4 regions of the Cytobacillus sp. OWB-43 genome follow, and region 4 is predicted to be linked to each of the others. Evidence: riboswitches for the same ligand, from Rfam matches in the RefSeq annotation. Region 4 holds a riboswitch; each other region holds the start of a gene.
The links. A riboswitch is a leader RNA that binds a small molecule or an ion and turns the genes downstream of it on or off. The one in region 4 is predicted to bind S-adenosylmethionine.
Positions count from the first base shown of each region.

Region 1 (7,788 bases), on a different contig from region 4:
GAAAATGAGATGGGCAATATATTGACCGACATCAAATCCAATCGGACCATAAAAGCCGAACTCAGGATCGATCACCTTCGTCTCACTCTTACTCGCAAATATACTCCCTGTATGTAGGTCACCATGTAGTAAGCTCTCTGCTTCTGTGAGAAAAGCATATTTTATTTTGGCTACTTCAAGTTTCAACTTGTCATTAGCCCATAGTTGCTGAACCACTTCAGCCAACTCAGCTTCAAAATCATTCGTTTCCACATCAAAAAATGGATCGGTGAATACTAAATCCTCAGTGATTTTACATAGTTCAGGATTTGAAAATTTAGCGACCAATTTCTTTTTCTCAAACGGATGAAGAGCAAAATCTGAAGTTGAAAACAATGTCTTTGCTAAGTACTCACCAATATGAGCTGATAAATTCGGATAATGATCCCCTTGAATCAATCCGTCTCTTACAATTGTCAAATGGGAAAGATCCTCCATCACAGTTAATGCTAGCTCTTCATCTGATGCTAGTACTGCTGGGAGGAGGTGAGGAACGAATTCACCATGCTTCTTAAGCACTTCTGCCTCCAGTTTTGCACGTTTAAGTGTTAGAGGCCAGCTTTCTCCGACTACTTTTGCATAAGGGAGTGCTTGCTTAATAATTACACTTTTATGATTAGAAGTAATACGGTAAACATAATTCAAATTACCATCACCAATCTCTTCCACCGTCATTTTTTCATCCGGTAAAAACAGTTTTAAACTCTTCACGTATTCACACGCTGATTCCTCTGTCAAAGCGCGATAACCTATATTATCTAAAACAGCCATATCTCTTCCCCCTTATTTCTTTATTTATCTGTGGCACAAAACAGGGGTGACTACATGAAGAGATGTAGTCGGACCTGCTTTGTCATTACAGAAACAAAAATGCCCCTTTCCTGTACAGAAAGAGGCATTCGTCATTACGATTTTGCCTCTCATCTTTCAGAATAACTTCTGAATGGAATTAGCACCGTGCCTTACATTAGGCGCAGAAATTCTCTAGCTGCGCCTCGTTTCACAACGATATTACGGTCGGTTGCTGGGTTTCATCGGGCCATATTTCCCTCCACCTGCTCTTGATAAGAGTATAAAAGATTCATTTTTTGAAATATCTTGAGCAAATACTAGCACCGATTATAAAAAAGTGTCAATCTTTTTTTTAAAACTTTTCATCTTTTTAAGGTTAAAAGAATTTTGTCATATAACGTAAAAAATTCTCTGTTGACAGATAAAACACCTGGTGACATAATACAATTGTGCAAAAATTTAAAACGATAATCATAAATTTTCTTATCAAGAGCAGGCGGAGGGACGAGCCCGATGAAGCCCGGCAACCGATTCTAAATGAACACGGTGCTAATTCTTGCAGCAATCATGCTGACAGATAAGGAGAAGGTTCTATCACTGCGAACTAACCCTCTTCTTATTGATTAAGAAGAGGGTTTTTTATTGTCAATGTTAATTCGAAATCATCAGGGAGGGTTCTCATATGGGAGATGTAATTGCAACTTATCAAGTATACGCAAGACCCGGTTCATTAGAGAAAAAAGCAGAGGATATCGCTTTAGGATTAACGATAGGCTCGTGGACAGCGTTACCATTACTTGAGCAAAAACAATTACTAAAACATAAAGGCAGAGTCACTGCACTACAAGAATTTTATGATGATGAACATCCCAATCGATTCGGTGAAGTAAGGTGCGAAATTAGTATCGCCTACCCTACATATAATTTCACATTTGATATTCCAGCAATCTTAACAACTGTATTTGGAAAGTTATCTCTAGATGGTGAAGTAAAATTATTAAATCTGGAATTTGATAATGAGGATCTTTCCCGTTTTCCTGGACCAAAATTCGGTATAAAAAATATAAGATCGAAACTAAATATTCAAGACCGCCCATTACTTATGAGTATATTTAAAGGCATTATCGGCAGGGATATTCACTTTTTAAGAGAACAGTTAAGAGACCAGGCTATGGGGGGCGTTGATATTGTAAAAGATGATGAAATTCTTTTTGATGTCAACATCTCTTTTGAAGACCGAATTATCGCAGGTAAAGAAATACTAGATGAAGTCTATGAAAAGACTGGAAAAAGGACACTTTATGCAGTCAATTTATCTGGGAGAACAATGGATTTAGTAGATAAAGCAAAACATGCGAGCGAATTAGGTGCGGATGCATTATTATTCAATGTTCACACTTACGGTCTAGATATGCTCCAAACACTAGCTGAAAACAATGAAGTGCAGTTACCTATCATGGCACATCCTGCATATAGTGGGGCCTATACTTCTTCAAACTTCTATGGTGTGGCTCCTGATTTATTACTCGGTAATCTTACTCGCTTAGCAGGCGCAGATTTCTCTTTATTTCCTTCTCCATATGGTTCTGTTGCCATGGAAAAAGAAAAAACCTTAGCTATCGCTAGACAGTTAACCGAAGAAAATGGCTTGAATCAGGCATTCCCGGTCCCTTCAGCAGGCATTCATCCAGGTTTAGTGCCGTTGCTTTATCATGACTTTGGCAATGATTGTATAATTAATGCTGGCGGCGGGGTCCATGGTCATCCTGAAGGAGCAGCAGCTGGCGTGAGAGCTTTTAGGCAAGCCATTGATCACGTCATACAACAAAATACTCATCGTGCAACAAAAGCGCAAGAATTAGAAGCAGCATTAGCAAAATGGGGAGGTACGTCATAAAAGATGACAAAACCAATGATTTTTTGTGATTTCGATGGAACAATTACGAATAACGACAACATTGTAAAGATTATGGAGCATTTCGGTCCTATTGAGGCAAAACAGATCAAGGAAGATATTTTAGCTCAAAATATCTCTATCCAAGAGGGTGTTAAAAATCTCTTCTCACTTTTACCAACAAGTAAAAAAGAAGAGATTATCCATTTTGTATTAAATAGTGCAGAAATTCGTGAAGGATTTTCAGCTTTTGTTAGATATACACATGAAAACGGTATCCCTCTTTATATTGTTAGTGGTGGGATTGACTTTTTTTTAGAACCAGTACTTGAACCTTATGGGCCATTTACGAAAGTATTTTGCAATCACGCAAGCTTTGCTTTAGAAACAATAGATATTCACTATCCACACCAGTGTGATGAACTATGTTCTTCACAAGGTTGCGGCTGTTGTAAACCAACCATTATTAGAAAACACTCTTCTCCTGAACACTTTAATATTCTTATTGGAGATTCGATTACAGACTTTGAAGCAGCCAAAATAGCAGATGCCGTACTTGCTAGAGATTTCTTAATTCAAAAATGTGAAGAAACTGGTATTTCTTATACACCTTTCGAAACCTTCCATGATTGCATTGAATACCTCGATGAACTAGTTGGTGCGAAATCATGACAACGTATGAAACAAAGTGGGATACATTAGCTGATATTAAAGATGAATTAGCAGCCAGAGATTGGTTTATGGGTACTAGTGGTAATTTATCCATTCGCGTAGATGAAAACAGCTTTTTAGTCACTTCAAGCGGACTTGATAAAAGAAAGAGAACAGCTAATGATTTTTTATTAGTAGACTTAGAAGGAAAGCCCCTAGAAAACACGTCATCTAAACCTTCAGCTGAGACTTTATTACATTGTGAAATTTATAAGAAAACGTCATCAGGAGCAAGTCTTCATGTTCATACAGTTGCTAATAATGTTATTTCTGAGCTTTTCTATCAAGAAGGTGTAGTATCTTTTCAGCATCAAGAGTTAATTAAAGCATTTGGACTATGGGGAGAAGATGATATACTCACCATCCCGATCATTCGCAATGATGCGGATATCCCTACATTAGCGGATCACTTTTCTGCTTACGTCAGCAAAGAGAAAGGTGCAGTCTTAATTCACAACCACGGGATTACTGTTTGGGGAGTCGATGGGTTTGAAGCGAAAAAATTATTAGAGGCTTGCGAATTTTTATTTCAATATAAATTATCTCTTATTCAATTAAAAGGAGGCGTTTTACATGGCCATTATTAAATTCAAAAACGAAGAAAAAGTGATTACTGATCAACAAGAGGTATCTACATTTTTAACTGCACAAGAAGTCATCTATGAAAATTGGAACATTGAGCAATTAGAAGTGACATTACACGAAAAATACGATTTATCTGATGATGAAAAGCAAGCCATACTAGATGCATTTTCAACTGAAATCAAAACCATTTCTGAAAAGCGCGGCTACAAAGCTGCAGATGTTATTTCACTTTCAGACAGTACGCCAAATTTAGATGAATTATTAATTAACTTTCAAAGAGAACACCATCATACCGATGATGAAGTCCGCTTCATCGTAAGTGGGCATGGAGTCTTTATTATCCAAGGAAAAGATGAATCGTTTTTTGAAGTCCATTTAGATCCAGGTGATTTAATTTCTGTACCCGTAAACACGCGCCACTATTTTACTTTATCTGATGATCGAAAAGTTGTTGCTATTCGCCTCTTTGTTACACCAGAAGGTTGGGTACCTGTTTACGAGAAAGAAAAATTGAACGCTTAATATCAGGGAGGCTCCTTCATAATCGGGGGCCTCTCCTTATTTCTCTAAATAATAGATAAAAAATTCGCTCCATTCTCCACTATCAAATGAAAATTGAGACTGTTTCTCTTCATATTTAAAACCAATAGATTCTGCTAAATGAATGGAGGCGAGGTTATCACTATCAATATGTAATTCTATTCTTTCAGGTTGTAAATATTCAAAAATAAAAGGTATGATCGTTACTACGCTTTCTTTTCCATATCCTTTTCGCCAATATTGATTGTGAATTGCATAACCAAGTAGTACTAACTCCTTGCCATTCCTCTGTGTTCGATACAATTCTATTTTTCCTATATGTGCACCATCATTTTCTCTAAATATACCAAACTCAGATAATTGCCAGGCATCATCTTGCTTGCTCCATTGCTCGATTTTCTTCTTGAATTTTTCTTTAGTATAAGCAGGTAAATCTTGTGGGCGTCCTTCATCATGACGTGATTGCGATACTAAACGGTTCTTTAATCCCGCTATCCAAGCTTCGTAATCTTCATACATATACGATCGAATGACGAGACGGTTACTTTTCAACTGCATGTCTTTCGCTCCATTCTATCAGAAATTAGGACCGCCTTTTTATAAGTTATTGTGAGTAGATACTATATGTGTACAAGTACTCTTCCTCTCGTTTCTCCTTTTAAAAGCAATGGCAAGACATGCTCAACTTCACTCAATGAAACTTCTTGAAAAATAAACTGATCAAACGGAAGTTTATCACTTTCTTCCGCTAATAGTTCCCAAGCTTCTTTCCTCATCTCCATTGGACAAAAAACGGAATCAACTCCCAAGAGACTCACCCCACGTAAAATAAAAGGAAAAACCGTCGTAGGTAAATTCGTTCCAGCAGTTAAACCACTAACCGCTACGGCACCCCCATATTGAATTTGGCTTAACAAGGATGCCAATGGCTCTCCACCGACAGGATCAACCGCTGCTATCCATTTTTGCTTGCTTAATGCGCTTATCTTCCCATCATACACTTCTTCCCTTGTAATCACTGAAGAAGCTCCTAAGTTCATTAAGTAATCACGTTCATTCTTCTTTCCAGTGCTTGCAACGACCTCATAGCCACGGTTAGCTAACAAGGCAACGGCAAAACTCCCAACGCCACCAGTAGCCCCAGTAACTAACACCTTCCCACTATTTTCAGTTAGACCATTCTGTTCTAATTTTAATATGGAAAGAGCCGCTGTTAATCCAGCTGTGCCAATCGTCATTGCCTTCTTTAATGTAAGTCCTTTTGGAAGTGGCAGTACCCATTGTGCAGGTACTTGTGCATATTCACTATACCCCCCGTATCTGGATACACCAATTTCATAACTCGTAGCAATGACTTCATCACCTTTGGAAAAATCAGGATGTTGAGATGAAACAACGATGCCCGCTAAGTCAATGCCCGGTACCATTGGATAGTCTTTAACGATATTTCCATTAGGTATACTAGCTAAACTGTCCTTATAATTTACTCCGGAGTATTTTACTTGAATTAATACTTCTCCTGCAGGTAAATCCCTTACCTCAAGTTGACGCAACTGGATAGAAAAATCTTTATCATCTTTATCTACAACTATTGCTTTAAAACTCATTACTCTTCCTCCACCCTTCCCTTTAACTTCTCAAATTGGCTTCATTGACCCTATACTCATTTCTACTTCATACATGGCAATCGCTTTTATCACGGCTTCTAAATGCTTATCAACGTAAATTTGTTCCTCAACTTTTGTTTATGCGCCAGCATGAAATCTCCTTTTTCAGACATAGCAACATCCCCTCTTTTGCCGTTCTTTCACACTCATTCCCGTTCCTTAAAGCATGAAACCATTCAAATTAGTTTTATTCGTTTGTTTAAACCCTGATTCCTTGTCCTACAAGGGATTCACTCAATATTATTTTAATTCCAAAACTAATATACCGTGTACTTCTTCAATTTCACCTATTGAAGACAAATTTCACCCCACTGTTAACTTTTTTATTAGATGTCATCATTAAAGCGTCGTCTGTTCTATGCTCCATCTCCAGAAGTGCTCGATTAGTTGGGGATCACTCGCCCTTTTAGAGACATGGGCTTTTTTCTTGTCAATATAGTACTCACCTGATATCCCTTCTACATCCGGACTCGTGGCTAAATAGATGGCCGTTTCCGCCCCTTGCTCTGCTGTTTTAAAAAATGGCACCAGTAATTTTACCACTTTGCCACCAAATCCTGTTTCTCTATCCACACCTATGTTTGTTGCAACAGCTCCTGGATGAAGTGCATTCACTGTCACATTTGTGTGTGCTAATCTTTCATGTAAACCTTTCATAAATAATAAATTGGCTAGCTTCGATCTTCCATAACCTTTTGCTACATTAAAACCCTTTTTAAAAAACGGATCTGCAAAATCCATTTTCCCCCATTTATGAGCACCGGAAGATACAATGACAATTCTTGCAGTAGCCGAAGCCTTTAAAGCTGCTAATAATTGCTTGGTTAAATGGAAATGACCGAGATGGTTTACCCCTAACATCATCTCAAATCCATCAACTGTTTCTTGCCTTTTTATTGTCACTACACCTGCATTATTGATTAAAAGATCTAAATGATGATACTTACTAAAAAAGGTTGCCACAAAATCATCGATGCTTTTGATAGAACTTAAATCACAGAGCATTAAATCTACATTTTCTTTTCCTGTAATGGCTTTCACTTTTTGTAGCGCGGCTTCACCTCTTATTTTACTTCTACAGAGCATGATTACTTTTACATTTTTATTTACAAGACCGATTGTCGTTTCTAAGCCCATTCCTGAATTCGCTCCTGTTACTATCGCTACTTTAGCAACCATAGCTACCCACACCTTTCTTATTGTCGTTAAGTATAAATGGTCCAATGATATTTTTATAGTTTTCTGCTTTTATGAACTATAAAAATATAAGAATTTTCAGTATAATTTATACTGAAAGGAGTGTCATATGGAAGTCACCTCTGTTATTCTTGCGATTTCAACAATGGGTATAATCATTGTTTTCGGAGCACTAATCGCTTTAAAGATATCAATCACAGCAGAAATGAAAAATATATTAATGATGATTATTTTAAATCTAGCTGTTCCCTTTATTATATTGAATGGTGTTTTCAATACTAAAATTACGGACGTCATTTTCCAACAAGTCTTTCTCGTATTCGGGATATCCATTGTATTTAATGCTGGAGGTATTATCCTTAC
Region 1 is NZ_JAYEFF010000003.1:248,732-256,519, reverse strand. It holds gene mtnK (S-methyl-5-thioribose kinase) at 1-810, opposite strand, end outside; SAM riboswitch class I at 957-1,110, opposite strand; SAM riboswitch class I at 1,312-1,415, shown strand; gene U9M49_RS13980 (2,3-diketo-5-methylthiopentyl-1-phosphate enolase) at 1,514-2,728, shown strand; gene U9M49_RS13975 (2-hydroxy-3-keto-5-methylthiopentenyl-1-phosphate phosphatase) at 2,732-3,397, shown strand; gene U9M49_RS13970 (methylthioribulose 1-phosphate dehydratase) at 3,394-4,023, shown strand; gene U9M49_RS13965 (1,2-dihydroxy-3-keto-5-methylthiopentene dioxygenase) at 4,010-4,543, shown strand; gene U9M49_RS13960 (GNAT family N-acetyltransferase) at 4,580-5,119, opposite strand; gene U9M49_RS13955 (acryloyl-CoA reductase) at 5,182-6,168, opposite strand; gene U9M49_RS13950 (SDR family oxidoreductase) at 6,568-7,407, opposite strand; gene U9M49_RS13945 (AEC family transporter) at 7,535-7,788, shown strand, end outside.
Region 1: another riboswitch for S-adenosylmethionine. It lies ahead of U9M49_RS13980 (2,3-diketo-5-methylthiopentyl-1-phosphate enolase); the one in region 4 lies ahead of metE (5-methyltetrahydropteroyltriglutamate--homocysteine S-methyltransferase).

Region 2 (7,788 bases), on a different contig from region 4:
CTATTATTGCCAACTTAGTAGAATCATTTAATTACCCATTTTCAAATTTTACGCAAGTATTCTTAGTAGTGATTTTATTTGGAATAGGTACGGACTATAATATTTTACTTTTTACGAGGTTTAAAGAAGAGCTGAGTAAGCAAGAAACCATTTTAGAAGCACTTAAAGTTACCTATCGTACGGCAGGAATTACTGTTTTATATAGTGGTTTAGCGGTGTTTATTGGTTTTATTGTATTAATGTTTGCTCAATTTAGCTTGTATCAAGCTAGTTCGGCAGTAGCTATTGGTGTAGCAGTCCTTGTCGGAGTGTTGTATACATTTAATCCATTTTTCATGTACGTATTAGGGAAGAAAATGTTTTGGCCATCTAAGAAATTTGATGGTCATGCAGACAGTAAATTTTGGGGATTTCTATCAGGACATTCAATAATGCGTCCTTTTCTCTCATTATTTATTGTCCTCCTTATCTCTTTACCATTTGTATTCAAATACTCGGGAGAATTAAGCTATAACGACCTTCTTGAAGTAGATGATTCTTTTGAATCAAAACAGGGGATCAATCGGATAGAAGACCATTTTCCTTCTGGTTTCTCAGCACCGGTAACATTAGTTATAAAAAATGAGCAATCACTCAATCAACAAGAGTCATTGCAAGCGATAGATGAATTGACAGAGAAAATATTAGCTGTCGATGGCGTATCCAAGGTACAATCTGTAACAAGACCAGCTGGAGAAAAAATAGCAGAACTCTATTTAAATGATCAAACAGATCAATTAAATCAAGGGATTGGGGATGCTAACAAAGGGGTAGGAACGATACATGATGGTTTATCTTCTGCTGAAGGAGAATTATCAGCCAATCAAAATAGTAATCAATTAGAAGATGTGCAAACACTCATTGATGGAACAACAAATGCTAAAAACGGAGCGTCGACCTTAGTTGAGGCACTGAATGAATTAACATCTGGAATTCAATCAGGTAGTAGTGGGGCAAGTGAGTTAAATCAAGGGATTGCAGATGTGAAGGCAAGTGTGGAACAGCTTTCTGGTGCAACTGGCACATTATTGAATGGCTATACAGATCTGCAAACAGGTCTTTCGAATACAGGCAATGTATTTATACAGATGAATACTGCAGTAACAAGCATGACTTTGGCATTTACGCAAATTGAGCAATCTTTAACAAACTATATTGAAGAAAATCCCGAAGCTGCTTCAGATGAACATATGCAATTCGCATTAGGAACAGCAGGGGAGGCGAAGCAACAAGTTGAGGGGTTAAATACGCAATTAGAAGCTGTTCATCCGCAATATGAAAGAGCGATGTCCCAGTTTGAAGAAGCGAATGCAGGACTAGAGCATGTGGATGCTGGTTTAGAAAAACTGCATAACGGTTTAGTTGCATTAGAGTCAGGCGCAAATGAATTGCAAGCAGGGCTAGCAAATGGTGCAAATGCATCAGACGAAATGGCAACAAAATCGGGTGAATTAGCGTCTGGTTTAGCCCAGATTAATGAGGGACAAACCATGCTCCAAACGGGTTTAAATGATTTAAGTGAGAAAATGGTGGAGTTACAAAAGGGATTAGTAGAAAGTACAGATGGATTAAATCAAGTAGGAGAAGGTTTACAGGATGCAAATAAGTACCTTAGCGGGTTAAGTGACTCGAAAGCTTCAGAGAAATTCTTTATTCCAGAGGAAGTGTTAAATGGAGAGGAATTCCAGCAAGCACTTGATATGTATGTATCAGATAATCAAAAAATGACGACGTTGACGATTGTGTTAGAAGAAAATCCTTATACAAATGAAGCCATGAAGGTAATGGAGGAAGTCAATCGTCAAGTGCCGGCAAGCTTGAAGGCAACCATTTTACAAGATGCTGAATATGCAATCGGTGGGCAAACACAGCAAAATCTAGATTTACAAAATATTGCTACAGAAGATTTCGCTCGAACGGCAACAATAATGTTAATTGGCATTGGCGTCGTTCTAATGGTCATTACCCGTTCTGTTATGCAGCCATTATATATTATTGCTGCACTTCTATTAGCCTACTATACTTCATTAGGTATTAGTGAATGGATGAGTCAATCTATTCTTGGCGTGGGTGAACTCGCTTGGAATGTGCCGTTTTTTGGCTTTATTATGATTATCGCTCTTGGGGTCGATTATAGTATCTTTCTTATGATGCGTTTTAATGAAGTGGATGGTAATCCAGTAAATGCGATCTTAACGGCAGCGAAAAATATAGGTGGAGTAGTGATATCGGCTGCTATTATTTTAGGAGGGACCTTTGCTGCATTAATCCCTTCAGGTGTTATTACACTGATTGAAGTGGCGCTAGTTGTGATAATTGGGCTAATCATGCTGAGCTTACTTATGCTACCAATCTTAGTCCCATCATTTTTAGCCATTGGGGAGAAATTAAAGAGAAGAAGAGAAGAGACCTAAAGTTAAGAAGAACAATCTCTTCCCCGGTTTTCTTAAGACCCTTCTATCAGAAATAAGAAAAGAGCCGAACATTCGCTTCGGCTCTTTTGCTTTAATCCTTCTTTAACTTCGCAGCCCAGAAATTCCCTAATGACTGTAATCCTTGTACTAAAATAATCAGTAAAATGACTGTGACATACATCACATCAACTTCATATCTTAAATGTCCATAACGGTAGGCTAAGTCACCAAGTCCTCCGCCGCCAACGAGTCCCGCCATTGCTGTAGCACCAATTAATCCAATTGTTGCAATCGTGAGTCCAAGAACGATTGAAGAGCGAGATTCTCTAACAAGTACATTCCATATAATATGTCTTGTTTTAATTCCCATTGCTTCATAGGCTTCGACTACGCCACGGTCAACCTCAAGTAATGCTGATTCCATTAAGCGCGCAATATATGGAGCAGTATAAATAACAAGTGGGACAATTACGCCTTTTACACCAATCGATGTACCGACAATAAATTTGGTAAACGGTAGAATGAAAAATAATAAGATAATAAAAGGTACGGAACGAATGACGTTAATCACTACGTTGAGCACATTATATACAAATTTATTATCTAGGGCTTTACCTGGTCTAGTCAAAACAAGGAGAATCCCTAATGGTAGCCCGATCAGAATGGAAATAGCGAGAGAGATACCAACCATTTGGAAGGTTTGTATCGTTGATTCCCATAAATCAGCACCCCATGCATCAAGAAATTCGTTGATGGCGTTCATTGAGTGTCACTCCTTCCACATGGACTTGTTTCTCTTGTAAAAATTGTATGGCTTTGTTAATTTCTGCTGTATCGCCTTTAAAATGGACAAGCAACTGTCCGAATGCTTCATCTTTTAATCTTGTAATATTACCAGATAAGATATTAGGGAAAATATCATATTTTTTCGTTACTAATGCAAGTGCAGGATCACCTGATGATTCACCAAAGAAAGATAATGTTGCCACTTGGCCACTTTCACTTAATTCCTCTAATAGATCATCGGGGATATCATGTGAAAATAAGCTATTAACGAATCTTTTTGTTGTACTGTGTTGAGGAGAGGTAAAGATATCCTTCGTTCGTCCCTCTTCAATAATTTCCCCATTTTCCATAACGGCCACACAATCGCAAATCCTTTGGATAACATTCATCTCATGTGTAATAAGGAGAATCGTAATCCCTAATTCTTTATTGATTTTTAATAGCAAATCAAGAATTGCCTCTGTTGTATCTGGATCTAAGGCGCTTGTTGCTTCATCGCTGAGTAATACTTCTGGTTCATGCGATAATGCACGTGCAATAGCAACCCTTTGCTTTTGGCCACCAGATAACTCAGCTGGATAAGCATTTTGTTTTTCACTTAAACCGACAATCTCTAAATATTTATTAACGCGGCTCTTTACTTCTTTCTTATCTAATCCTGTTAGTTTAAGAGGGATAGCAATATTATCATAAACTGTTGCTGTTTTTAATAAGTTAAACCCTTGAAAAATCATGCCGATATGACTTCTTGCTTCACGGAGTTTTCCTGGTGTCAGCGTGGTTAAATCCACCCCATTGACTTTTACAGAACCACTATCAGGTTTTTCAAGTAAGTTCACACAGCGAATTAATGTACTTTTACCAGCGCCGCTGTATCCGATAACCCCGTAGATTTCTCCTTGATTCACTGATAGTGAGACATCCTTTAATGCATGGATGCTTCCTTGTTTTCCTGTAAAGGTTTTGGTTATATTCTTAAGCTCTATCATGATTTGATGCTCCCTCCGTAACGCTCATTTTTAATCATTTTACCAAGAGACGATAACTGATCCGTCAAATTCCTCTTCAACAAACTTTTCAATTTCTTCACTGCGGTAGATATCAGCTAATTTTTCAAGAATTTCATCATCTTTATTCTCCGTACGGACAGCAGCGTGGTTTACGTAAGGTGAATCCTTAGGCTCGATAAAGATAGCGTCTTTAGAAGGGACAAAACCAGCTTCAATTGCAAAGTTCGTGTTAATAGCTGCAGCGTCAAGCTCTTCTAGCTGACGAGCGATTTGAGCAGAGTCAAGTTCAATAAATTCATAGTTACCATTGTTTTTTTCAATATCACGAACTGTTGAATTAATACCTGTTTCAGGATCTAATTCGATTAATCCCGCTTTTTCAAATAGTAATAGAGCTCGGCCACTATTTGTTGGGTCACTCGGAAGACCGATTTTTGCGCCATCTTTTAATTCAGCTACATCTTTTACATTGAGTGCATAGATGCCCATCGGGAATGAAACGGTATCAAAAGATTTAACTAAATCTAAATTTCTATCTTCTTTAAATGCATTAAAATAAGGCTCAGTTTGAAAAATGTTTAAGTCAATCTCTTTTTCAGCTAATGCGACATTTGGCATCACATAATCAGTAAATACTTGTGATTTAATGTTGATATCTTCTTCTTTAGCTAATTCAATTACTTTTTCTAAGATTTGCTCATGTGGACCTGCAGTGACACCAATGACTAATTCTTCATCGTCATATAATCCTTCTGTAGAGTTGCTGGCTTCATCACTACCACATGCAGCTAAGCCTGTTAAAGATAAAAAGAATGTTCCAGTTAGTAACCATTTTTTCATGATGTTTGAACTCCTTTTTGTTCATTTTGTTTTTCTAATAATCGAAGTGCTTGTAAAACAGAATGTTCACTTATCTCGTTTTTCATAAAGTGAATAGATTCAGTTGGGCGTATCGCCTTTTTTACAATTGTCTTCATTAATTGCTCATCATTCACATCAATAGTTAGACTAGAGAGACTACTTGGCAATTGCCAGCTCTCATAAAACGGGAGAAGGTAATCAACTTCCGTCCATTTTTCTTCAATGGCCAATTGACCAAGAATCCCGTAAGCGACTAATTCCCCATGAAGAAAATCTTGGGCTGCATCCGCTACGGTTAGTCCATTATGAAACGAATGGGCACCAGCGATTCGTCCTGCCTTTTCGCCGAATCCACCGACCATACCCCCAGTCATGATAATCGTTTCAATCACACGGATAAGTGCTTTTGAGGTTTCGTTTTTGGCTACTGATTGTAGTGCGGCTTCACCATCATTAAGCAATGTATCTCGGCAAATTTTAGCTGAAAATTGCGAAACTTGTTTAGGTACAGGAAGTGTTTCTTCAGGGTAAAAACTTTCAATTAGAGCTTCAGCTTCATAAAACTTGGCTAATGTATCCCCAATTCCTGCTTTTAAATAAGTAATAGGCGCTTTAGCAATAATTTCAGGTTCAACCAATACGAGGGTTGTCGCAATAGGGAACTCGGTATAATGAGTAAAGCTGCCTTCTTCATTATAAAAAACACTTAATGGTGTCCATGCGGCACAGGTAGCTGCGATTGTCGGTATAAGAATGGATTGAACAGATGCTTCAATCGCAACTGCTTTTGTTATATCTAATGCTGTCCCACCACCAATACCTATTACGCCATTAGCACCATCATTTGTTATTATTTCTTGGATGTCATGGACCTTTTTTAAGGTAGTGTGACCATCTATATAATGAAGGTGAATGTTGTTATCTATTACTTCCTTGGGCAAGTAGGGTTGCACGGCTTGCCAAGCTTTTTTACCGGTTATTATATGGTATTTGGAAACAGAAATATCTTTAAGTAGGTCGGGGAGTTCTGTTAGAATGCCTGAACCTAATAAATAATGTCCTGGAGCCCCTTTTACGATTGTTACAGTCATTTCCTCTCCTCGTTTCTCTTTTGATGTGATGATAAAAACAAAAATGCCTCTCATCATGAGAGGCATAAATATACTAGAATAGTAGTAAACCTCTCTCATATATCAAAATACCAAAAAGTATTTTGCAGGATTTAGCACCTGTTCATATGGGTATATGAATGGTTGCCGGGCGTCGCAGGGCCAGTCCCTCAGCCGCTCTTTATAAGAGAAAATGCTTTATTAAATTATATTCATAATATTATCTATTACATGAAAAGTCAATAACATAATTGAAATTAATCATTAAACTAGTGATGGTGTTCTACTTGTGGGGTGTTTTCTTCAATCGGATGAATTGAGTTCTTCGCTTCTTGATGAATTCCCGATGCACAGATAATGGCGATGCTTAATAAGAATGTTAGATAGAAGGGCACAGGTCGATTTTTCAATGCTTCCTTTAATGAATGTTTTTTGTGCATGAGAAGCATCATGGCAAAAATACTAATTAAATAAATCAGATCCATGCTAATGATCATAAATGTAACTTCACTGGGTACCAACATAATGCCTAGCATTGCCCCCATCATACTTCCCATGAGACTTGACGCTTGAGCTTCAACGAGTCCGTTTGTTGTAAACGGTAGTCCTATAAAAATGGCAATGACAGCGCTAATGAGAATTGATAATACAGTTGCTTTAGCCATTTCTGGTAACCACACAGATATAATCAAACCGATTGTTAAGCTACTCGTCATACCAACCACCATGGGAATACATTTAGAATATTTTGTAGCTATTTCTTTCTTTTTTCTAACGGCACTAATAAAGAAAAAGAAACTGTAGCCGACAACTAGAAAAAGACTGAACAAAGCAAGCATATACAAATTACCCTCCTTTGGATGCTCATAAAATACCTCGATGCCTCCTTTCATATATATTTTGTATCGTAGTGATTATGTCAGTGCAATGATAAGAAACTTTTTATACTGTTCATTCGTAAATGAATAAAGCAATATTTTCAAACTAAGAAAAGTGGTAGTCTTGGTTTATAAGTTTTCATTCAGAACAGTTTTATAAAAAAAGGAGTTTTTATATGAGGGAAGAAATAAAGATTAGACCGATACATATAAATGATGCAAGAGATATTCATGAAATGCATAGGCAAGATTCTATTATTCAACAAACAATGGCCTTATCATCGAGGAGATTAAAAGATATTGAAGATTATATTGAAGGACTTACATAAGAAGACCATGTATTTGTTGCAGAATGTAACGGTCATGTTCGAGGGATAGCTTCCTTAGAAGAGAGAAGTGGAAAGTTAAGATATAGCGGGAATGTGTCCATCTCTATTAATGAAGAAGTACAAGGAAGAGGGATTGGCAAGACGCTTCTTGAGCGAATAGTAAAGCTTGCCGATGAAGAGTTAGGACTCATCAGATTAGAGTTAGATGTATGTGCAGATAATATAAGGGCGATTGCATTATATGAAATGTTTAACGAGGCTTTGTCTAGCTCCGGACGCCATCGGCTCGAGGTCATAAGCCAATCCGTCAAAAAGGTTAAAAAACAACCTTTCTGCCGGCTCGTCTTATGCTTGTCACCGAT
Region 2 is NZ_JAYEFF010000008.1:101,476-109,263, forward strand. It holds gene U9M49_RS20675 (MMPL family transporter) at 1-2,453, shown strand, start outside; gene U9M49_RS20680 (methionine ABC transporter permease) at 2,545-3,216, opposite strand; gene U9M49_RS20685 (methionine ABC transporter ATP-binding protein) at 3,191-4,228, opposite strand; gene U9M49_RS20690 (MetQ/NlpA family ABC transporter substrate-binding protein) at 4,268-5,089, opposite strand; gene U9M49_RS20695 (iron-containing alcohol dehydrogenase family protein) at 5,086-6,201, opposite strand; SAM riboswitch class I at 6,294-6,409, opposite strand; gene U9M49_RS20700 (hypothetical protein) at 6,489-7,058, opposite strand; gene U9M49_RS20705 (hypothetical protein) at 7,274-7,426, shown strand; partial or broken gene U9M49_RS20710 (GNAT family N-acetyltransferase) at 7,442-7,788, shown strand, end outside.
Region 2: another riboswitch for S-adenosylmethionine. It lies ahead of U9M49_RS20695 (iron-containing alcohol dehydrogenase family protein); the one in region 4 lies ahead of metE (5-methyltetrahydropteroyltriglutamate--homocysteine S-methyltransferase).

Region 3 (7,788 bases), on a different contig from region 4:
CACACCTGCTTATTCTTATATGTATGTGACCATTAATGGTCAGGAATGGGGATTATATTTAGGTGTTGAACAAGTAGACGAAGTGATGCTTGGAAGATATTTTGAAAATCCATATGGATCATTGTACAAGCCAGATGGTACAAATAGTGACTTGAAATGGGTAAGTGATGATATTGATGATTACTCAGGTTTAAACTTGAAATCAGAGGAGCAAGATGAACAAGCGTTAATAGATATGTTAGATAGTATCGATAATGGTGGCAATTTAGAAAAAACTTTAGATGTGGATCAAGTATTACGATATTTTGCAGTAAATACGGCTGTCGTTAGCATGGATAGTTACCAAGGGCAAATGAAGCACAACTATTATTTATATGAAAATGATGGTAAGTTCTCAATCATTCCGTGGGACTATAATATGGCATTTGGCGGCTTTGGAGTAGGTATGGGTGGCGGAGGACGCATGAACGGAGATTCTTCAATCGCTGAAGAAAACCAAAACAAAAATCAAAATCAGGAACAACAAGGTCTAGCACCAGGAGAAGGTGGGCAAGGTGAGGATGAACAAGGTCAAGTTCACCAAGCTGAAATGGGGAACTTCGATGGTGGCATGGGAAATAGTAATTTAATGAGTGAAGATACGATTAATTTCAGTATTTCCGAACCTGTAGCTGGTACTTCTTTAGATGAGAGGCCTTTACTTAATGCTTTATTGGCAAATGATGAATTTAAAAAGCAATATGAAGCATACCTTGAAAAGATTGCCGAAGAATATATGACAAAAGAGTCTTACCAAAATACAACTACACAAATTAGTACATTGATTCTTCCTTATGTAGAACAGGATCCTACCAAGTTTTATACAACAGAAGAATTTCTACAAGCAGTGCAAGGTGATGAGAGTTTACCAGCATTTGCTGAGGCGAGATCAGAATCGATACTTGCTCAGCTTTCAGGTGAATTAGAAGTAGAATCACAAGCTTCTGAAGTCAATAACATGTTCCCTAGCCGAGCAGGTGGTGATGACCAGGAAGGTCAAGAAAGAGGAGAAGTATTCCAACCGCCAAACGGTAATGAAGGAAACATTGATGGTGAAATGCCTGAACGTCCGCAAGGCAATGGAGACTTTCCGCAGGAAGGAGATTTTGAGACACCAGAAGGGTTTGAAGGTATGCCTGGTGGTGAGGGACGTGGACAAGAAGAGCAACCTAGTACAGTAAAGTTCAAAACGTCAGCAATCATCTTGTATGTGGGTCTAATCACAGCTTTATTAGGAACAACTTTTTTTATCTTCTTGTTTAAACGAAGAGGAAGATAAGTAAATGCATAAATAATCAAAATACTATTGACAATTAATTCAATACCCGATAAAATTTCCTTTATCAAAGCAACACATTAAATTTAATATGATTCTTATCGAGAGAGACTGAGGGACCAGGCCCGAAGATGTCCGGCAACCTCCTTTTAAAGGGAAGGTGCTAAATCCTGCAGAATGATTTCATTCTGAAAGATAAGGTTTAATAACAATCATTTGTTGAGCCTCTTTCAAAGTGAAAGAGGCTCATTTTATGTTGTAGAGGATTTAGGGAGGGTGAGGTAAATGATTGAAGTCAATCATTTAGTGAAAATTTATAAAAGCAAAAAGAAGCAAGTAATAGGGGTTGACAATGTATCCCTTTCTATTAAAGAAGGGGAAATATACGGGATTATTGGCTATAGTGGAGCAGGGAAAAGTTCTTTATTACGCTGTCTAAATTTATTGGAGAGACCGACATCTGGTGAAGTGAAAATTGATGGCGTTGATTTAACATCTTTAACAAGTAAAGAATTAAGAAAAGCAAGGCAGAAGATAGGTATGATTTTTCAGCATTTTTATTTAGCGAGTTCGAAGACAGTGTATGAGAATATTGCCTTTGCTTTAAAAGCGGCAGGTAAAAGCCCGAAAGAAATAGATATCAGGGTGAAAGAACTATTAGAATTAGTGGGTTTAGCAGATAAAATTCATCAGTATCCCACACAATTAAGTGGTGGTCAAAAGCAAAGGGTAGGAATAGCCAGAGCACTCGCTAATGATCCAAAGGTTTTACTTTGCGATGAAGCCACGTCAGCTCTAGACCCTAAAACAACAAAATCAATCCTGAACTTATTAAAATCAATTAATAAAAAGCTAGGATTAACCATCGTACTTATCACTCATGAGATGGAAGTAGTCAAAGAGATTTGTCATAGGTTAGCTGTTATGCAAGATGGAAAGGTCATAGAAGAGGGACCGGTGTATGATATATTTGCGAATCCAATTGAACCACTTACAAAGGATTTCATTCAGAGTGTTCTTCAATTTGACTTACCACAACAATTGATTGAAAACAGGAAGGGAACAATCATTAAGATTCAATTTAAAGGTGCAATAGCAGAAGAATCTGTTGTTTCTGAACTGTTCCAAACATTCAAAGTAAAAGGAAATATTCTTCACGGCAAGATTGAATATATTCAAGAAGTACCTCTTGGTATTTTTATTATGGAGTTGACTGGCGAAATACCTGAAATAGAAAGAGCTATACAATATATTCAAGAAAGAACACAGAATTTGGAGGTAGTTGAACATGTTGCTTGAGTCCATTCAGGCGTTACTTCCTGAACTAAATACAGCTGTATTACAAACAATTTATATGGTCGCCATTTCTTTAGTTGCGGCACTTATACTAGGTCTTCCACTAGGTATCTTATTATTCGTTACAGACGAAGGATTGTTCTTAAAGAATAGATTTGTAAATGCTGTTACCGGTTGGATTGTCAATTTGATCCGCTCTATTCCTTATATTATTTTGTTAGTAGCTCTATTGCCGTTAACAAAATTAATTGCAGGTTCAACTATTGGTCCTACAGCGGCTTCTGTTTCATTATCTGTAGCAGCGATTCCGTTTTTTGCAAGATTGGTAGAAACATCCTTAAGAGAAATAGATAAAGGAGTCATTGAATCTGCAGTAGCAGTAGGCGCTTCCCCTTGGATGATAATTAAGGAAATTCTTGTCCCAGAAGCGAAACCTGGAATTGTTCAAGGTTTAACGATTACGACTATTAGTTTAATTGGTTATTCAGCAATGGCAGGTATTATTGGCGGCGGTGGTATTGGTGATTTAGCGATACGTTTCGGTTACTATCGCTATGATAATGTCATTATGATTACGACAGTAATTGTCCTCGTTGTATTGGTGCAAATCATTCAAATTGGTGGGGATAAATTAACTAAATATGTAGATAAGAGATAATAAATTCAAACGATAGATATAGTAAAGGGGATGGAGCCTTTACTATATCTATTTATCCTAATGATTGAGTATTAAAGAGAAGATGGAAACAGACGGGGAGGAAGGATTCTATGAGCACGATAACAGCTTCATCTAAGGAAGCGTATTTAGCTGAACAACTCGCTCGACCATTTATTAAGACGGCTCAACAAGAAGAATTATTTCATAAAGCTACGATATTAGCAGAAGGATTTAGTAAGAGGGCGCAAAAGATTGATGAAAATGCAGAATTCCCTTTTGAAAATTTTGAAGAATTAAAACAATCAAATTACTTAAGTTTAACGATTCCGAAAGAATATGGTGGTAAAGAGATTTCCTTATATGAATATTTCTTAATACAAGAAAGGATTGCCCAAGGTGATGCGTCTACGGCTTTATGTATTGGTTGGCACTTAGGTGTTATCTATGATTTAAGGGTTAAACGGAAATGGAAGGAAGAACAGTTTGCCAAGTTATGTGAAATGGTTATCAAAGATAATAAATTGATTAACCGCTGTGCAACTGAGGTAGCAACTGGCAGTCCAACCCGTGGTGGACTACCAGCGACTACTGCGGTGAAAAAAGGAACACAATGGATCTTGAATGGAAGAAAATCTTTTGCTTCGATGGCACCAGGGTTAGATTTTTCTCTTATTACAGCAACGATAGAAGCTTCAGGAGAAATTGGTATATTCCTTGTACCTCATGAGAACCCTGGTTTAAAAGTGGAATCAAATTGGAATATGCTAGGGATGCGGGGCACGCGTAGTGACGATCTCGTGTTAGAGAATGTAATTGTAGAAGAAACAGCATTAGTCGAATTAGAAGGTGTTCATTTTTATGCGATTCCTAATGCATGGTTACTACATTCAGCTGCTTGTTTTATTGGCGTTGCTATTGCAGCTCGGAACTATGCCATTATTTTTGCTTCTGAATATCAACCTAATAGCCTGCCTGGTCCAATCAGTGAAGTACCAGAAGTGCAACGTAAAATTGGGGAAATGGAACTCGAGCTACTAAAAGCGCGAACAGCACTCTATTCTATAGCGGATCGTTGGGATAATGAACCGAATAAACGAGGAGAATTAGGAGCAGAACTTGGAGCCATCAAACATCTTGTCTCTAACAGTGCTAATAAAGTGGTCGATTGGGCAATGAGAATAGTTGGTGCACAAAGCTTGCAACAAAGAAATCCTTTGCAGCGTTATTACCGTGATGTGCGAGCTGCGCTCCATAATCCGCCTATGGATGATGTAGTAATCACAAATTTAGCAAAAAAAGCATTATCATTTCAAAATAACAATGATTAATAAAACTATTTAAATCACATGCCCCTCTTCATATTTGGAGAGGGTTATTATTTGTATAGGCATATAGATTAGCTCCAATTTTTATCATTTTCATCGTATATGGGCTTCAAAATATTTCGTTTTTCATAATTCTTTTTTTAAAGGCTTCTTTCCTTTTGAAAATGAATTATACTAGTAGATGTGAAAATGAAAAACGTAGAAAGTGGTGTACAGATTGAAAAAGTTTATTTCATCAATGACAATGGTTTCTTCCGTACAATGGGTCTTTTTTATTTTTGCCAATACTGTTGTCATTCCGATTTCCATTGCCAATGTATTTGAGCTATCTAGTGAAACGATGGCAATGATGATTAGAGCATCACTCATACTTACAGGTATTACTTGTATACTACAAGGATGGAAAGGTCATCGTTTCCCGATTATGGAAGGGCATTCAGGCTTATTATGGGGAATTATCCTTAATCTTGGGCTTTCAGCACAAGCGCTTAATATTGGATTAGAACGTATTGGTGGTGGGATTGTTACTGGTATTGTTTTAGCTAGTCTAGTGACCATTTTGCTGATTGCTTGTGGTGGTTTTTCATTATTGCAAGCCATCTTTAGTCCGATGGTAATGACTGTATATTTGTTTTTGCTTACTTTTCAATTAATGTTTATCTTTTTTGAAGGTATGTTAAAGATGACCTCGACTGGCGTCATTGATATAGGTATAAGTCTTTATTCTGTAGTACTCGCGCTGATTGTCGCTACATTAAAAATGAAGGGTAATCAACTTATTAGCAATTTTTCTATCTTAATTGGCCTTTTAGGGGGCTGGCTTGGTTATGTCCTATTGTTTGGTAATGATGGGGCGGGTATGACAACATCGGCACCTTTCCAACTTTTTCCATTAGGGGCTCCTAATCTTGAAATGGGAATTGTCGTAGTCACTTTTGTTGCCGTATTATTAAACTTAAGTAATACATTTGCTTCTATTAACGCTGCAGAAAAACTTCTACAAAGGAGAGCAGCAAAAAAAGAGTTTAAAGGCTCAATGCTGATTACTTCAATTTCTACCATTATTGGATCTGGTTTCGGACTTGTTCCCTATACACCATTTACATCAACGATTGGTTTCTTGCAAAGTACGAGAATTTATGAAAGAAAGCCATTCTTTATCGGTGGTGCTTTACTTACGATCATTGGTATTGTTCCAATTTTAGGCTCATTTCTTTCAATGTTGCCTGTTACAGTTGGAAACGCAGTCTTGTTTGTTGCCTATATGCAATTATTTGGTACTGCATTCAGTAGTTTAAATGGAAAGACGTTTAATTCCAATACGATATTTAGGTTAGCAGCACCTGTATTAATTGGTATTAGTATTATGAATATTTCACCTGCTATCTTTTCGGAATTACCTGTACTCATTCAACCATTTTTAGCAAATGGGTTAATAATGGGTGTTATTATCTCAATTATATTAGAAAAAGGAGTGAACTGGCTTAAATACGAAGATCAACCTATTAAAAGAGGAAAAGCAAGTTGATGTTTCCTTCTTTGGTATAAGACATATTCTTGCACGTTTCTTAACTAGGCAAATGAAAATAAAACACGTAAGATAGAATAGTAGCGAATCAAAAAAGGGGATTTTGTGATGGAAGGAATTACACTGAGTTCATTGCTAGATGTAATTGGGGAGTTATTTTCAGATGAAGTGTCAATTGTAGTTTCAAATACAACAGAGTATATTTACTATCGTCCAAGTAAACGTGTTGACTTGAAAATTCGGCCAGGGGATATTGTAAAAGAAGGAAGTATTGCTGACAAAGCGCTTAAGGCTGAACAAAAGGTGTCAGAGTTTATTAATAGGGATGTATTTGGTGTACCTTATCACGGGATGGCTGTTCCATTTAAAAATAATGGAAAAATTGAAGGTTGTGTGACTGCTATTTTTCCAACATTGACAGAGGGGAAATCTGTCGTTACATTAAAGACAAGTGATGGTTGGGTACCTGTTCCATTTAATGAAGTATATTTCTTGGAAGCCAAAGATCGTAAAACACATGTTCATGCTATTTACTCTTCTGGTACGCATAAAAATACGCTACAGGAGTTTGAGTATATTTTACCAAAGGAAAACTTTATTCGCTGTCACAGGTCATTTTTGGTGAATGTTAATCAAATACAAGAGATATTTCCTGACTCTCATTCTACTTTTTTATTATTAATGAGAAATGGTGCAAAAGTGCCTGTTAGTCAATCCTATTCTAGTTATTTTCGTAAGTTGCTCGGCTTCTAAATCAAAGGCATAAATGGATGAATAACATTTAACTCAATATTTTCTGATTATCTGAAAAAATCTGCTGGCTTATCGGCAGATTTTGCTGTTTTATCAAAATTTTTCATTAATTATACTAAAAAAATAATCCCATTCTGATTTATTAGTAAAATAGTTATTAAGTATTCTTTACAGAAAGAGGGATGGGAATATGGATAATAAACTTGGGAGAGTTAAAATTCAGACACTTCAGAACAATATCATGACTGCAGAAGGGGCTGCAGAAATGATTAAAGATGGCATGACATTGGGGTTAAGTGGATTTACTCGTGCGGGAGATGTGAAAGCGGTTCCTGTCGCATTAGCAGAAAGAGCAAAAACAGAAGATTTTAAAGTCAATGTGTATACAGGCGCATCTCTTGGTTCGGATGTTGATAAGTTGTTTGCAGAAGCCGGTATTTTAAATAAGAGATTACCATTTCAAGCGGACTCAACAATGAGAAAAGGCATTAATAAAGGGGACTTCTTATTTGTTGATCAACATTTATCTCACACAGCAGAACTTATCCGTTCAGGGGTATTACATGTGGATGTAGCTATTTTGGAAGCGGTTTCGATTGAAGATGACGGAACAATTGTACCTACAACATCAGTTGGTAACTCACTGTCTTTTGCAGAACATGCCCATAGTGTAATTGTTGAAATTAATATGGCCCAATTACCATCACTAAAAGGGTTACATGATATTTATAGTCCAGATAAACAAGGTGAGCGTGGTCCAATTCCAATTACAAATGTAGCCGATCGTATTGGTGAGATAGGTATTAAAGTGAATCCGGAGAAAATTAAAGCGATTGTGTTTACTGAACAAGGCGATTCACCTTCAACTATTGTTCAGCCAGATGAGGAAACAGTTATTATGGCACAACATTTA
Region 3 is NZ_JAYEFF010000003.1:317,542-325,329, forward strand. It holds gene U9M49_RS14290 (CotH kinase family protein) at 1-1,318, shown strand, start outside; SAM riboswitch class I at 1,411-1,517, shown strand; gene U9M49_RS14295 (methionine ABC transporter ATP-binding protein) at 1,601-2,614, shown strand; gene U9M49_RS14300 (methionine ABC transporter permease) at 2,604-3,269, shown strand; gene U9M49_RS14305 (acyl-CoA dehydrogenase family protein) at 3,380-4,597, shown strand; gene U9M49_RS14310 (uracil/xanthine transporter) at 4,812-6,122, shown strand; gene U9M49_RS14315 (LytTR family DNA-binding domain-containing protein) at 6,231-6,875, shown strand; gene U9M49_RS14320 (succinate CoA transferase) at 7,066-7,788, shown strand, end outside.
Region 3: another riboswitch for S-adenosylmethionine. It lies ahead of U9M49_RS14295 (methionine ABC transporter ATP-binding protein); the one in region 4 lies ahead of metE (5-methyltetrahydropteroyltriglutamate--homocysteine S-methyltransferase).

Region 4 (7,788 bases):
GGATAAAAGCATTGGTTATTTGCGGGAAAATAGTAGAAGGAATGTGGCGGTGTTTTTTTTGAAATTCATAGTCCATATTATTGAGAACAGCGTCCGCGCTATTGTCCATCAGAGGTTGTAAAAATTGCTGGAGCGTTGGTACCGTAATATGTTGGTTGAGATCTAAAAATAACATACATGATCTTGTTGCCTTTTTTGCCCCGATGACATGTGCTTCGTAGACATGTTGCCAAGCATCATTTACTACGAGACGAAACGGATCAACATTTAATAATTTATGGGCAACAAAGATTAGCTCAACATTTGTGATAGATTGATAGGTCTGGATTAACTTACTCACATACTGATTACTCGCATCCCGACTAATAGGAACAATCAAAGATAAACACGAACCATCCAAAAAGCATCGTCTCCTTACATCTTTAAGTGGCATCACCCCCTTACAAGGAATATAGTATCGCTTGTTCATTTCCCTGTTTTTAATACATGCCTCGTATCAATGATATTTTCTACTTTCGATAAAAGTTTATAATCCAAATTACTATGGTCCGTAAGAAGCAGGGTTAATTGATACTTTGATAATGTCTCGTTTGTTAACGGAACAGATTGATAGCTTTTATTTTCAAGAACAACTGTTGGTACATAAGGATCGTGATAGTCTACCTGATAACCTTTTTGCAAGAGTTCGTTAAAAATTGTTAAAGCTGGGGATTCACGGACATCGTTCACATCCCTTTTATACGCTAGGCCAACAACAAGGATTGCCCCGGTCTCCCCTGCTAATTCAGCTTCTACTTTTTTGACGATTTTTTGAGGCATCGTATCATTAATTTCTCTTGCTGCTGCTACGAGCTGACTGCTTAAGCCGTATTGATTGAGCTTCCATTGTAAATATATCGGATCAACAGGGATACAATGTCCACCTATTCCCGGACCAGGCCAATAAGGAGTAAATCCAAATGGCTTTGTCGCAGCTGCCTGCAGGGCTTCATAAAAATCAATGTCTAATCGTTCACATAGCTCGTCCAACTCATTCACTAGTGAAATATTGACTAATCGCTGTGTATTTTCAAATAACTTAGCTAACTCTGCAACTTTCGGCGAGCTTACTGGCACAACTTCAGCAAAATACTTTGCATAAAACTGATCAATTTTCGCAAGAGAGCTCTCTGTTTGACCACTAATTACTTTTGGGATAGAGGCTAACGTATATTGCTTATTTGCAGGATCAATTCTCTCGGGTGAATAACATAAGTAGTAGTCTTCACCAGCTTTAAAGTGATGGCGTGTGAATATAGGCTCAATCACCTCTTCTACTGTTCCCGGATAAGTAGAGCTTTCATAAATAATCGTTTGTCCCGTCTGTAAATATTGGCAAAGATAGTTAGTAACGGCAATCATCGCTCTTAAATCCGGTTCATGATGTTCGTCAATTGGGGTTGGAACTGTGACGATGATATACTCAGCGGCTTTAAGCAAAGCTATAGCTGCATCCGTATGTTTTGGAATGAAATTTAGAACCGCTTGCAGCTCTTCATCTTTTACATCAGGAATATAACTGCTCCCTTGCTGTAATAACTCAATCTTATGAGTATCTTGATCGATGCCCGTTACATGACAGCCCTTTTTTGCTAAGTGGAGAGCCAGTGGGAGACCAACATAGCCGAGACCAATAACAGCAACTCTATCTATTTGACCTTGGAGCATGTCCCATTTTCGATTGCCATCTGTATAACCGCATCTCTGATTGAACGATAGTAAATATGAAAATGCTTCAATGTGGTCACCTAGAATCCGGTCAGTTGATTCGACCCGACCATCGGCTTGCCTGTGATGCTGTTTTCTAATTTTATTTGGCTTGACGACATCGACATAATGAATGGATTCGACTTTAAATCCTTTTAGAATTGCCTTTGCTTGAAATAACGGTGGAGACATTAATGTGAGGATACCAATCTCGTCAATCACTTTCCTGCTCATTGCATGTGGAATAGCAGTGAGAGAATTAACGGTGAGGTCCTCTCTTTTCAGTGCCATATTCAGAAGGTACTTAGCAGCACTCACAGAATGCAACGGATGGGCACGGTCGAGCAATATTTCTAAATCATTTAAAGCAATATCTGCCCCTTCTTCTACAGCATGTATAAAAGGGGTTAAATCTTCTGCTTTGATAACAAAATCACTATCTAAGAACAAACAGATATCTCCTGTACTGTGAAGCGCACCAATCGCTCTTGGAATGTTATGTCCGAGTGCCTGGTCAAACGCAATCACTTTCACACCTGACTTTTCTACCTTTTCCTTTGTTCGTTCATCTGCTCCATTTAACACAACAATGATTTCATCAATGCCTGCCTTCTTTACCTCAGCAATCACTTCAGCAATCGTATCCGGCTCCTTCCCTACAGGAATAATCGCACTATACTTCGCTCGTTTCTCTTCCTTTACCGAAAAGGCTTGTACATATTCCTTAAAAGATTGCCGATTTCGCCTGCCATCGTTTAAACCACCGCGATATCCTCTCTCTTCAATCAGTTGGGCCACTGCACGTAAATGGTCACCAATTATTAAACTTGTTGAAAATGAAAAAGAGGAGCCCGTAATCTTCTGTTGATGTTTCGGTCGAATCTTATTTGTAGCAATCACATCAATGGCTACTGGTGCACTCATCTTTAATTCTTTCATCACAGCTATACTATGAGCTAATGGCGGACAAGCTAAATTCTCCCAACCAATTGTATCAAGCGCTGATTTTTTCATCACATGAGGAACAGCGACTAAGGAATTAACGGATAACTCACCTTTACCTAAAAAATGATTAAGAGAGAACTTTGATACTGCTGTCGGATGTGGTCTAATGGGGCGCTTCATTGTCCAGCTTAAATCATTTAGGGCAATATCAGCCCCATCCTGAATGCCATCAAGCAGTGCTTGTAGCTCCTGTGCTCTAACGACAATATCACCATCAATAAAAAGAAGCGTATCTCCTTTTGCCTCCCTTGCACCAATTGCTCGTCCAATATCCACCCCTAGAGGTTCTTTATAAACAAGCTTTCTACATTCAAATGCTTCCGCTATTTTCTCCGATCCATCTGTTGAACCATTCAAAACAGCGATGATTTCATATGGCTCAATCTTCACTAACTCTTCTAAAACGGCTGACAACGTAGATTCTTCATTCTGAATGGGAATAATAACAGATAGATTCATAACACTTCACTTCTCTCCTTCAGCAAAATTAATAGTCTCCTTTGTGCTAACTATAGCCTTTTCCATCACAAACCCGAGAAAAACACTAAGTAATATCAATATATACAGCTTGGCCAATTTTGTTCTCGGACAAGTATACAATCTATGAAAGATGGTGCGATAGACAGGGTAGATTGGTTTAATTATGGGGGCATTGATCCGATTCGGCACTAAAAAATATATTATTACTATTCGTTAGGAGATGTTAAAGTAGATATATATGTATTTAAGGGGGAGTACAAATTGGAATTCGAGTTGAATTTTATTTGGATTGCCGCCGGTTTAGCATTACTTGGCTATTTCATAGGCAATGGGTTGAAGCAATTTAGTAGTAAAAATGAAGGTAATATGAATCATTTACTTGTGGAGCAAAGCCACCTTCATCTTTACTTTTATTTAAGTGAAGCTGACATGAAGGATCTATTACAGAAGCATCCTCACGCACCAAAAGTCATTCTTAATGGCAAGCATTATTACCATCTACATAAATTTCGCAAGTGGCTTGAATCTGATGATATATATCACTCATGAAGAATTTATTTTGACAGCTTCCATTTATTATGCTAATCTATCTGTAAAATTCAAAATATTATAAATATGTAATTCTCTTATTCAGAGAGGTGGAGGGACTGGCCCGATGAAACCCAGCAACCTTTAACAATTATTTGTTAAAAAGGTGCTAATTCCTGCAAAGTGTAATAGCTTTGGCAAATAAGAGAGGATAAAGACCTCTCTATTTTTAATTAGAGAGGTCTTTTGTATTTTCAAAACTTAATAACAAAGGCAACAGATGCATGATTGCTTAAAAGGGAAGCCCGGTGGAATGCCGGCACGGTCCCGCCACTGTGAAGGAGAGCGACTTATCATTGACCACTATTTCATAATAGAAATGGGAAGGGATAACGAGCGATAATCCGAAGTCAGGAGACCTGTCTGTTGTTTGCACTTAGACTCTACGGATGCATAGAGAGGAGTGATGAATACGTGTTGAGCAAATCAAATGGTCTCAACTCTAGTTAATATTGCGTATGAATCTCTCATTTAATAATAAATAGAGAGATTTTTTGTTGAGAAAATACAATCTAAAGGAGTGTTTAAATTGACTGAAGTAAAAAGCTCAAATGTAGGTTATCCAAGAATTGGCGAGAAGCGGGAGTGGAAGAAAGCTCTAGAACAATTTTGGAGTGGTAAGTTGAATAAAGAGACTTTTCTGCAACAAATGGAAGTCATTCGTTTATCCTCTCTCGAGAAACAAAAACAACTTGGCGTTGATCTCATCCCGGTTGGCGATTTCACACTGTATGATCATGTCCTTGATACAGCTGTGATGTTTGGACTTGTTCCTGAGCGTTTTACATACAGAGGTGGGAAGGTTGATATCGAAACGTATTTTGATATTGCCAGAGGGAACAAAGATGCCGTGGCAGCTGAAATGACCAAATGGTTTAACACAAACTATCACTACATCGTGCCAGAACTCAACAACCTCACGCCAACACTTGCTGAAAACCGGCCACTTGCCTTTTATAAAGAAGGAAAAGAGAAGCTTGAAATCGACGGGAAACCGGTTATCTTGGGCCCGATTACGTTTGTGAAATTATCAAAGGGCTATAAAGAAAGTGAATTCAAATCAATCGTCAATCAATTCGTTCCTCTTTATGCACAAATTTTAAAAGAATTACAGCAAGAAGGTGCCTTGTGGGTACAAATCGATGAACCTATTTTAGCAACTACCCTCACAGAAGAAGACATCTCACTCTATCAAGCAGTTTACCAAACATTACACCAGGCAGCACCACAGATAAATATCATTTTACAAACGTATTTTGAAAGCATCACTCATTTTGAAGCTGTTACCTCATTACCTGTGCAAGCGATCGGCCTTGATTTTGTCCATGATGCAGGTCAAAACCTCGCTTCTTTACAAAAATTCGGCTTCCCAAGTGATAAAGTATTAGCTGCAGGTCTCATCGATGGCCGTAATATCTGGGGCGCCAAACTTGATAATAAGCTCTCTCTTCTAGAAAAAATTACAGCAATTGTTCCGAAAGATCGCTTAATCATCCAGCCTTCATCCAGCTTATTGCATGTACCCGTTACAGTCAAAATTGAAGAAACACTAGATCATACATTAAAGACCGCACTCGCCTTTGCTGATGAAAAATTACAAGAAATCGTAGTGCTAACGAAAGGAATAAGAGAAGGAAAAGAGCAAATCCAAGATGAGATAAACGAGAGACGAACTGCTATCGAGGTGCTAAATCAATCTTCTATTAGAAACAATCAACAAGTACAAACAGCCATTCAAAACTTACCATCATCACTAGCAGAGCGCGAAGCACCTTATTCTGTTCGTCAAGCAACACAAAAAATAGCCTTCCAACTACCACTCCTACCTACAACAACGATTGGAAGCTTCCCACAAACACAGGAAGTGAGAAGAAATCGTTTAAAATGGCGTAAAGGAGAGTTAACTGCTACTGACTATCAAACATATATCAAAACGGAAATTAAAAAGTGGATTGATATTCAAGAAGAGCTAGGCCTTGATGTGTTTGTTCATGGCGAATTCGAGCGCACAGATATGGTCGAATACTTCGGTGAAAAATTAGCCGGATTCCAATTCACAAAATTCGGTTGGGTGCAGTCTTATGGCTCTCGTTGTGTCAAACCACCACTCATTTATGGAGATGTCTCATTTGAACAGCCAATGACAGTTGCAGAAACAGTCTATGCCCAGTCCTTAACAGATCACCCGGTAAAAGGTATGCTCACTGGTCCGATTACGATTTTAAACTGGTCATTTGTCCGCGACGATATCCCTCGTTACGAAGTCGCAAACCAAATTGCCCTTGCCCTTCGAGAAGAAGTAGAAGCACTAGAAGCAAATGGTATCCGGATGATTCAAGTAGACGAACCAGCCATTCGTGAAGGATTACCACTCAAACAAGAGAAGTGGGAAGATTATCTGAACGCTGCTGTTTATGCTTTTAGACTAGCCACCACTTCTGTCAGAAATGAAACACAAATTCATACGCATATGTGCTACTCCGATTTCGAAGACATTATCTCAAGCATTCAAGCACTCGACGCTGATGTCATCTCCATTGAAACATCAAGAAGCCACGGCGAACTCATTCACTCATTTGAAGAAAGCACCTACGAACAAGGTATCGGCTTAGGTGTATATGACATTCACAGCCCTCGGGTGCCACAACTCGACGAACTAACGAAAAACATCGACCGTGCCTTACAAGTACTAGACCCACAACTTTTCTGGATTAACCCTGACTGCGGCCTCAAAACAAGAGGCATGGACGAAACCGTCGCAGCCCTAACAGTCATGGTGCAAGCTGCCAAACTCTCGCGGGAAAAATTACTTGTAAAAAAAGGCGAATAAACAAACAGAAATCCGAACGATTATACATTCGTTCGGATTTCCTCGTTTAATAGTACAGTGTTTAGTTTCTTATCCATCTTCTTCTGATAAGAACCATGGTTAAATCTCTTTTCGTTAAATTCACCAATCACATTCCGTACCCGGACATTATGGATGATTAAGTTGCGATAAATCTCATTCTGCAAATAAGCATTAAACCAACTATAATCCTTTAACTTCCGCAGATTATTCGTCACATCTGCTTGCGTGACTTGTGTAATAAAAGGGGCGAAAGAAATAATACTTATCATATTTAGGAACAGCTTTTTCATAGTGGGTGCATCCTCTCTTATTTATTCACATTACTGTTGGTTGGGTATTTGTACCTTTTCGTTTACCAAATCAGAGATGATACTACGTCAAAACCAGTTCACATCCGCACTCAAAAAACGAGCACCACTAAAATCAAAACGACGAGGAGAAGCTCTAGACCATTTGCGGCCTCATCTTGCTTATTTTCATTAATTTTCTTCCGATATAACCTTTGTATCTTTCATTTGTAATTGTTATTCATACGAGTACCCCTTTTATCCTAATATTTATCAATCGTTACCCCTAAAACAGATGCCCTAATGATACTTATATCTCTAAACCTTTCCAACTCCTCTGGTGTGCCGCTTATCATGGCTCCACTAATTAGCGTTTCTGATTCATCGTTATAATAAGGATCGTCTTCTGAAACACCATATCCATAAGCGTTATCACCATTCAACACATGATGCAGGTCAGGATCTCCTTCTGTTGGTTTCGGTGTGTGCTCATTAACCCATAACCAGTCGATATTCTCCACACCCATGATATTACCCAATTCTTTAAGAGTCATCGGTTCATCAAATGATATTGCTACTTCTACTAATGTGTTTTTGTCGAGTCCTACAGCTATATCAATTTCCTGAGGTAAATAACTGTAGTTGATTCGAGGGTAATAAAAATCAACAATACGCTCATTATTCATTTGGTTGTACCGAACAACCCTTTTAGTTTCTTCATCTACCTTATTTCCTTCAGTTAAACCGCTCTCTCGACTAACAAGCTTTATTCTACCTATCGCTGGATATTCATTTGTCTCTTTATTCCAAACAAATTGTCTTCCTCCAATT
Region 4 is NZ_JAYEFF010000005.1:36,218-44,005, reverse strand. It holds gene U9M49_RS16920 (glycosyltransferase family 2 protein) at 1-400, opposite strand, end outside; gene U9M49_RS16915 (nucleotide sugar dehydrogenase) at 466-1,707, opposite strand; partial or broken gene U9M49_RS16910 (glycosyltransferase family 2 protein) at 1,699-3,210, opposite strand; gene U9M49_RS16905 (DNA-binding protein) at 3,493-3,780, shown strand; SAM riboswitch class I at 3,855-3,967, shown strand; cobalamin riboswitch at 4,021-4,201, shown strand; gene metE (5-methyltetrahydropteroyltriglutamate--homocysteine S-methyltransferase) at 4,349-6,649, shown strand; gene U9M49_RS16895 (hypothetical protein) at 6,670-6,960, opposite strand; gene U9M49_RS16890 (anti sigma factor C-terminal domain-containing protein) at 7,221-7,788, opposite strand, start outside.